DNA from 2 places in the Streptomyces sp. NPDC029836 genome. Region 1 is predicted to be linked to the other one. Evidence: riboswitches for the same ligand, from Rfam matches in the RefSeq annotation. Region 1 holds a riboswitch; the other holds the start of a gene.
The links. Region 1 has a riboswitch for glycine ahead of gcvP (aminomethyl-transferring glycine dehydrogenase). Riboswitches for the same ligand answer to the same signal wherever they lie in the genome.

Region 1 (4,402 bases):
TCTGGCGGGACGTGGAGAACGCCCTGTCGCAGCTGCACGGGGAACGCGTGGACACCGGCGAGACCTTGGTCGGCCAGAATCCGGCCGACGAGCTGGCCGCGCGCCGGAACCGGGCCGTCTGATCGCGGCCGCCTGATCGAAGCCGGGCGATGCGGCCCGGCTGATCCGGTTCTTCCGGGGGCTCGACCCTCGTGGAGGGCCGGGGAGGTGCCTGCGTCGTCGCGTCCGCCGCGGTGATGTCAGTGGCCGTGTCAGTGCCGTAGGGGAGCATCGGGCTGTGAGATCCGCCCCGACCATCCTGCACCTGGACATGGACGCCTTCTACGCCTCGGTGGAGCAGGCGTCGAAGCCCAGCCTGCGCGGGAAGGCCGTGATCGTGGGGGGTCTCGGACCGCGCGGTGTGGTGGCCACCGCCTCCTACGAAGCCCGGCGGTTCGGCGTCCACTCGGCGATGCCGATGGCCCAGGCCCGCAGGCTCTGCCCGAACGGGGCCTGCCTGATCCCCCGGTTCAGTCTCTACCGCGAGGTCAGCGAGCTGGTCATGGGCCTGCTGCGGGAGCTGTCCCCGCTGGTCGAGCCGCTCAGCCTGGACGAGGCCTTCGTGGACCTGGAGGCGGGCGGGGTCGCCTTCGACGCCGCCGGGGCCCGGGCGGTGGGGGAGCGGCTGCGGGCCGACATCACGGCCGCCACGGGGCTCAGCGGCTCGGTGGGGCTGGCCGGATCGAAGATGCTCGCCAAGGTGGCCTCCGAGGAGGCCAAGCCGGACGGGCTGCTGCTCATCGAACCCGGCACCGAACGGGACCTGCTCGCGCCGATGTCGGTGCGGACCCTGCCCGGGGTGGGGCCGGCCACCGGGGAGCACCTGCGCCGGGCCGGGATCACCACCGTCGGGGAGCTCGCCGAAGCCGGGGAGGACGAACTGGTCCGGATGGTCGGCAAGGCGCACGGGGCGGGGCTGTACCGGATGGCGCTGGGGCTGGACGACCGGCCCGTGGTCGCGGAGCGGGACGCGAAGTCCGTGTCGGTCGAGGACACCTTCGACGTGGACCTGCACGACCGGGTACGGATCCGCAACGAGGTGCGGCGGCTCGCCGACCGGTGCGTGGGCCGGCTGCGCGCCTCCGGGCACTCGGGTCGGACCATCGTCCTCAAGGTGCGGCGCTACGACTTCTCGACGCTGACCCGCTCCGAGACCCTGCGCGGCCCGACGGACGACCCCGCCGTGGTGCGGGAGGCGGCGGCGCGGCTGCTGGAGGGCGTGGACACCACCGGCGGCGTACGGCTCCTCGGGGTCGGGGTGGCCGGCCTCGCGGACTACACGCAGGAGGACCTCTTCGCCCAGGTGCGCGCCGCCGAGGCGGACACGGATCCGGGCGTCGTGCGCGGGAGCGGGGCCGTCGTGCCGGACGGGGCGGACGCGGCGTCCGGGACCGCCGGGGCAGGAGCGGCCGTAGGGGGCCCGGAGGGCGGCGGAGCGGCCGTGGCCCCGGTCGGGAGCCCGGAGGGGAGTCCCGTGCGGCACTGGGCGGCCGGGAGCGACGTACGGCACGCGGTGTACGGGCCCGGCTGGGTCCAGGGCAGTGGGGTCGGTCGGGTGACCGTACGGTTCGAGGGGCCCGGGTCCCCGCCCGGTCGGGCCCGGACCTTCCGGGTGGACGACCCCGAACTGGAGCCGTCCGATCCGCCGGCCCTGGTGGGTCCGGGCTGAAGGGTGTTGCACAACCTTTGGGCCGCGTCCGTCCTAACCCCCGCCCGCCGGCCGGCCCGCGTCGCGGCGGCGCTTCCTGGTGGGTGGGGGCGCGGCGTGCTGGAACTCCGAGGGGAGGATCACGTCGAGGCCGTAGTGGTGGTAGAGCTGGAGCTCCTGCTCGGGGGAGAGGTGGCGGCCCACCCCGAAATCGGGGGCGTCCTTGATGAGGGAGCGTTCGAACGGCACGCGCAGGGTGTCGTCCACCACCTCGCTGGGTTCCAGGGGGACGAAGGCGTCCCGGCCGAAGAGGCCGGTCCGTACGGCGGCCCACTCCGGAACGCCCGTGGCGTCGTCGAGGTAGACCTCGTCCACGGTGCCGATCTTGGCGCCGTTCCGGTCGAACGCCTTGCGGCCGATCAGGCTGCGCGGATCGATGTCGGTCTGCACGGTCCCTCCACAGGGTCGCAACTCCATCCGTAATCACTACAAAAGTGCATATCCGCAGACGAGGCCACTCGAGGGAGGGTCCAGATCCTCGCTGGTAGGCTGGGTGACGGCTGTTGACCCTGTGCGGGAGAGTCCTCCGAGTGAGTTCGACGGAGGCGCCGAAGGAGCAAATCCTCCCCGGAATCTCTCAGGCATACGTACCGCACGTGAAGAGGCCACTCTGGAAAGCAGGGGCGGATCCGGGACGCAGTGCCGGCTCCTCTCCTCACCGACGGTGAAAGCCGGACCCCGTGGGCGATCCCCGCGCGGCCCGGTGAAGCTCTCAGGTTGAGATGACAGAGGGGGAGGCCGTCCGGGTGCCCGCGCCGTGGTGCCCCTCGCAGGTCGTACGACCAGGAGGCCTCCGTCATGACCGCCAACCGCATTCCGCTCTCCCAGCTGGAGCGAGGCATCCCCTTCGAGCAGCGCCACATCGGCCCGGACGCCGAGGCGCAGGCGAAGATGCTCGCCCAGGTGGGCTACGGCTCCCTGGACGAGCTCACCGCCGCCGCGGTACCGGATGTGATCAAGACCGCCGACGCGCTGAACCTGCCCGAGGCGCGGACCGAGGCGGAGGTGCTCGCCGAGCTCCGCTCGCTCGCCGACCGCAACCAGGTCCTGTCCCCGATGATCGGCCTCGGCTACTACGGCACCTTCACCCCGCCGGTCATCCTGCGCAACGTCATGGAGAACCCGGCCTGGTACACGGCGTACACGCCCTACCAGCCGGAGATCTCGCAGGGCCGGCTGGAAGCCCTGCTGAACTTCCAGACCGTCGTCGCCGACCTGACCGGTCTGCCGACCTCCGGCGCCTCCCTCCTCGACGAGGGCACCGCCGCCGCCGAGGCGATGTCCCTGGCCCGCCGGGTCGGCAAGGTCAAGGGCGGCGTCTTCCTGATCGACGCCGACGCGCTGCCGCAGACCATCGCGGTGATCGAGACCCGCGCCGAGCCCACGGGCGTCGAGGTCGTCGTCGCCGACCTGTCGGACGGCATCCCCGCCGAGATCGCCGAGCGCGGCGTCTTCGGCGTGCTGCTCCAGTACCCCGGTGCCTCCGGCGCCGTCCGGGAGATCAAGCCGGTCATCGACCAGGCGCACGAGCTCGGTGCCATCGTCACCGTCTCCGCCGACCTGCTCGCCCTGACCCTGCTGACCTCGCCGGGCGAGCTGGGCGCGGACATCGCCGTCGGCACCACCCAGCGCTTCGGCGTCCCCATGGGCTTCGGCGGACCCCACGCCGGCTACATGGCCGTCCAGGCCAAGCACGCCCGCTCCCTGCCGGGCCGGCTCGTCGGAGTCTCCGTCGACGCGGACGGCAACAGGGCGTACCGGCTGGCGCTGCAGACCCGTGAGCAGCACATCCGCCGCGAGAAGGCCACCAGCAACATCTGTACCGCACAGGTGCTGCTCGCCGTCATGGCCGGCATGTACGCCGTCTACCACGGTCCGGACGGGCTGCGGACGATCGCCCGCCGCACCCACCGCTACGCCGCCCTGCTCGCCGCGGGCCTGACGGCCGGCGGGGTCGAGATCGTGCACGGCTCGTACTTCGACACGCTCACCGCCCGGGTTCCCGGCAAGGCCGCCGAGGTCGTCGCCGCCGCCCGCGCCGCCGGTGTCAACCTGTTCCAGGTCGACTCCGACCTGGTCTCCGTCGCCTGCGACGAGACCACCCTGCGCGCCGACCTCGAGGCCGTCTGGGGCGCCTTCGGGGTCAGTGCCGACCTGGAGGCCCTGGACGCGACCACGGCCGAGACCCTCCCCGAGGCCCTGCTGCGCTCGGACGAGGTCCTCACCCACCCGGTGTTCCACCAGCACCGCTCCGAGACCGCGATGCTGCGCTACCTGCGCAAGCTGTCGGACAAGGACTACGCGCTGGACCGCGGCATGATCCCGCTGGGCTCCTGCACGATGAAGCTCAACGCGACGACCGAGATGGAGCCGGTGACCTGGCCCGAGTTCGGCCAGCTGCACCCGTTCGCCCCCGTCGAGCAGGCGGAGGGGTACCTCACGCTCATCACCGAGCTGGAGGAACGTCTCTGCGAGGTGACCGGCTACGACAAGGTCTCCATCCAGCCGAACGCCGGCTCGCAGGGCGAGCTCGCCGGCCTGCTGGCCGTCCGCGCCTACCACCGGGCCAACGGCGACGAGCAGCGCACCATCTGCCTCATCCCGTCCTCCGCGCACGGCACCAACGCGGCGAGCGCCGTGATGGCCGGCATGAAG
Region 2 (4,402 bases), on a different contig from region 1:
GTCGCCCGGCTTCAGCAGCGCGAACATCGCGGCGGCGTTCGCCTGCGCACCGGAGTGCGGCTGCACGTTCGCGGCCTCGGCGCCGAAGAGCGCCTTGATCCGGTCGATCGCGATCTGCTCGACGACGTCGACGTGCTCGCAACCGCCGTAGTAGCGGCGGCCGGGGTAGCCCTCGGCGTACTTGTTGGTCAGGACCGAGCCCTGGGCCTCCATGACGGCGACGGGAGCGAAGTTCTCCGACGCGATCATTTCCAGGGTGGACTGCTGGCGTACGAGCTCGGCGTCGACGGCGGCGGCGACGTCGGGGTCGAGCTCGTGGAGGGGCGTGTTCAGTACGGACATCGAAATCCCCTGGTGTCAGTTGTCGGAGTGGGTGAGCGCGGCGTACTCCTCGGCCGAGAGCACGTCCTTGGGCTCGTCCGAGAGGCGCACCTTGAACAGCCAGCCACCCTCGAACGGGGCCGTGTTCACGAGGGCCGGGTCGTCCACGACGTCCTGGTTGGCCTCGACGACCTCGCCGGAGACGGGGGAGTACAGGTCGCTGACCGACTTGGTCGACTCCAGCTCGCCGCAGGTCTCGCCCTCGGTGACGGTGTCGCCGACCTCGGGGAGCTGGGCGTAGACGACGTCACCGAGCGCGTTGGCCGCGAACTCCGTGATGCCGACCGTCGCGACGCCGTCCACGGCGTCCGACAGCCACTCGTGCTCCTTGGTGTAACGCAGCTGCTGGGGGTTGCTCATGACCTGATTCTCCTGGATGCGGGGGAGTGGATACGAACAGCGGTCTTGGATGCTGGGACGCCACGGGACGACCCCGTACGGGTGCCCGTACGGCCGTCCGTGCCGCGTTGCCGTGTGCGGAACTACTTCTGCCGCTTGTAGAACGGCAGGGCCACGACCTCGTACGGCTCATGCGTACCGCGAATGTCGACGCCGACGCCGGACGTGCCGGGTGCGGCGTGCTCCGCGTCGACGTACGCCATCGCGATCGGCTTGCCCAGCGTCGGGGACGGGGCGCCCGAGGTGACCTCGCCGATGACCTGCCCGTCGGCGACGACGGGGAAGCCGGCGCGCGGGACGCGGCGGCCCTCGGCGATCAGGCCGACCAGCTTGCGCGGCGCCTTCGTGGCGGCCTTCTCGGCGGCGGCCTCCAGCGCGGCGCGGCCGACGAAGTCACCCTCCTTCTCGAACTTCACGACCCGGCCCAGACCCGCGTCGAACGGGGTGAGGGAGGTGGTCAGCTCGTGCCCGTACAGCGGCATGCCCGCTTCCAGGCGCAGGGTGTCGCGGCAGGACAGGCCGGCCGGGACCAGGCCGACGCCCGCGCCCGCCTCGGTCAGCGCCTGCCACAGCGCCACCGCGTGCTCGGGGGAGACGAACAGCTCGAAGCCGTCCTCGCCCGTGTAGCCCGTACGCGCGATCAGCGCGGGCACGCCCGCGACGGTGCCCGGCAGGCCCGCGTAGTACTTCAGCCCGTCCAGGTCGGCGTCCGTGAGGGACTTCAGGATGCCGGGGGACTCCGGACCCTGGACGGCGATCAGCGCGTACGCGTCACGGTCGTCGCGGACCTCGGTGTCGAAGCCGGCGGCGCGCTCGGTGATCGCGTCCAGCACGACCTGGGCGTTGGAGGCGTTGGCGACGACCATGTACTCGGTCTCGCCGAGGCGGTACACGATCAGGTCGTCGACGATGCCGCCGTCCTCCTGACAGATGTGCGTGTAGCGGGCGCGGCCGACACCGACGGTCGAGATGTTGCCGACCAGCGCGTAGTCCAGCGCCTTGACGGCCTCGGGGCCGGTCAGGGTGATCTCGCCCATGTGCGACAGGTCGAACAGGCCGGCGCGGGTGCGCACGGCGTTGTGCTCGTCGCGCTCACTGGCGTACCGCAGCGGCATGTCCCAGCCCGCGAAATCGGTCATGGTCGCACCGAGCGAGCGGTGCAGCGCGTCGAGCGCGGTCAGGCGGGGGGCAGTGCTCATGGGTGTGGCTCCCGGGTCCCAGGGCATGACATGACGAGGACGATCCTCCCCATCTGTCATCGGAACCTGAGAGGTTCGCCGGGAGTTCCCGCGCGTACGGGTCAACTCCACGGTTTGCACCTTGGGTGGAGCACGCTCCGACGACCGTCGGGACGGTCGTGGCGCGGCTCGCTTTTCAGATCTGCCTCATCCACGCGGTACGGGGCCTGAGAGATTCAAGGGAGGTACTTGCTCCTTCGGCGCCCGGGCACGGCCTTGCGGCCCTGCCGGGACTCTCCCGCGCGGATTCAAGCGGCCGGTATGCAGTTGGTGTCCAGATGGCGCACATCATTGCACGGGACGTCCGGGACCGGGCGGCGGGGCCCGTGGGAAAGCCGAGAGCGGAACCGGGGGCGCCGGATTACCGTCTCTTTACACTCAGTGGGCATGGGGCTCGTGCGGCCCCGTTTCGGGGGGAGACGCTGTGCGGAGGTTCGGAGTGGTCACCACAACGGGACCCGTCGACGGAGGAACCGGGATCGACGCGGTCCCGGCCCAGCGGGCCGCGGGAGCGGCGCCGCGCGCCCTCGCGCAGGGCCTCGGCCCGGTCCGTGACCTGCGGGGATCCGCCGCGTGCGGCCCGCACCGGCTCGGCTTCGCGACGGGGGACATCGTCGTGGTGTCCGGCCTGCCCGGCGGCGGCAAGAGCACCCTGATCAAGCGCGCCACCGACGGCGGCGGCATCGACTCCCAGGACGCCCGCGAACGCTGGGAACGCCGGATGCCGGCCGCGCTGCCCTACGCCGCGTACCGGCCCCTCGTCCGCGTCGCCCACTACTGGGGCCTGTGGCGCAAGCTCAGCTCCGGTGAATCCGTAGTGGTCCACGACTGCGGCACCCAGAGCTGGGTGCGCGCTCTGCTCGCGACCGTCGCCCGCCGCCGCGACCGTTCGCTGCACCTGCTGCTGCTCGACACCACCGCCGAGGAGGCGCTGTCCGGCCAGGCGGCGCGGGGGCGCCGGGTGTCCGCGTACGCCTTCGCCTGCCACCGCGGCGCCGTCCGCCGGCTGCTCCGCGAGGCCGAGGCCGGCCGGCCGCCCGCGGGCTGCGCCTCGGCGACGCTGCTCGACCGCCGCTCGGCCGCCGCCGTGACCTCCATCGCCTTCCACGGCTGACTCCGACCGGCCCGCCCGCAGCCGATAGCCTCGGCAGCACATCGGCGCCACACGGAGGGCAGGGGTACATGCAGGGCAGCGGCTGGCCGGCGAACGAGTTGGAGCAGGTGCTCGGGGCGGCGCTCGGGCGGACGGACGCCGGGGAGCGGATCGTCGAGGTGCTCGGGCGCAGTCCGCTCTGGGTGCCGCTGCCCGAGGGCGGCGGCCCGGACCAGGGCAGCCTCAGCCTTCCCACGATGCTGATCGGCGGGGAGGCGTACGTCCCCGTCTACAGCTCGGAGGCCCAGTTCCGGTACTGCGCGGGACCCGGCATGGACTTCGTGATCGCCCCCGCCGTGGAGTTCGCCCGCGGCCTGCCCCCGCAGCTCGGCATCGCCGTGAACCCGGAGGGGGCCGTCGGGGTGCCGCTGCCGCCGGCCGCCGTCGCCGAACTGTGCCGGGCGGGCCGGGGGCCGCTCGACGGTCCGGCCACCGGGGGCCGGGTACGGCTCTTCGAGCCCGACTGGCAGGAGGACCCGGTCGACTTCCTGGCCGTCGCCGCCGAGGAGTTCCGCGGCACCGGCGTGGTCGCCGCCGCCCACCGCTGCCTGGCCAGCGTGGAGGGCGGGGCCCCCGAGCTGTACGTCGGTGTCCGGCTGGTGGGATGGGACCCCGAGTTCCGCGGCGCCCCGCTGGAGGCCCTCGGGCGGGCCCTGGCACGCGTACCGGTGCCCTGGACCGTGCAGTTGATCCTGCTCGACGCCGCCGAGGACCCGGTCACGGAGTGGATTCGTGAGCGCGTACGCCCCTTCTACCTTCCGTAGCGCCGCTTAAGCTGGGCGGTACGGGTGGACGACGGGCGGACGAAGAGGGGTACCGGGTGAGTGCGTCAGGCACGGCCGCGGCCGGGCAGGTCGAGCACATGCTGCGCCAGGTGACTCCCGGGCGCTATGAGAACTACGAGTCATTGCTGCACGGCCTCGCGGAGGGCCGGCTGTGGATGCTGCTGTGGCAGGGACAGCCGGGTTCGCCGGACGCCCAGTACGGCGGCATGGAGGTCGACGGGCTCGGCTACGCGCCCTGCGTGACCTCGCCGCAGGAACTGGCCGCCAGCGGCTGGAACCGCGGCTACGAGGTGGTCACCGGCCGGGACGTCGCCCGCGCCCTCTACCCGGACCGCTGGGGCCTGTGGGTCAACCCGCACGCCCAGGGCGGCGGCCTCGGCGTGCCGTGGGCCGACCTGCGTCGGATCGCCACCGGCCTGGACCGGATGCCGGCCGGCCCGTTGCGG

Region 2: it holds a riboswitch for glycine, as region 1 does, so the genes downstream of both, gcvT (glycine cleavage system aminomethyltransferase GcvT) here and gcvP (aminomethyl-transferring glycine dehydrogenase) in region 1, are expected to answer to the same signal.

What each region holds. Positions count from the first base shown of each region.
Region 1 covers NZ_JBVHZI010000003.1:8,673-13,074, forward strand. The annotation lists gene ACZ4XJ_RS10950 (MerR family transcriptional regulator) at 1-122, shown strand, start outside; gene ACZ4XJ_RS10955 (DNA polymerase IV) at 278-1,708, shown strand; gene ACZ4XJ_RS10960 (PRC-barrel domain-containing protein) at 1,742-2,137, opposite strand; glycine riboswitch at 2,252-2,350, shown strand; glycine riboswitch at 2,352-2,486, shown strand; gene gcvP (aminomethyl-transferring glycine dehydrogenase) at 2,546-4,402, shown strand, end outside.
Region 2 covers NZ_JBVHZI010000006.1:291,667-296,068, reverse strand. The annotation lists gene glyA (serine hydroxymethyltransferase) at 1-342, opposite strand, end outside; gene gcvH (glycine cleavage system protein GcvH) at 358-741, opposite strand; gene gcvT (glycine cleavage system aminomethyltransferase GcvT) at 864-1,979, opposite strand; glycine riboswitch at 2,165-2,269, opposite strand; gene ACZ4XJ_RS20030 (AAA family ATPase) at 2,458-3,132, shown strand; gene ACZ4XJ_RS20025 (enhanced serine sensitivity protein SseB) at 3,201-3,935, shown strand; gene ACZ4XJ_RS20020 (enhanced serine sensitivity protein SseB C-terminal domain-containing protein) at 3,992-4,402, shown strand, end outside.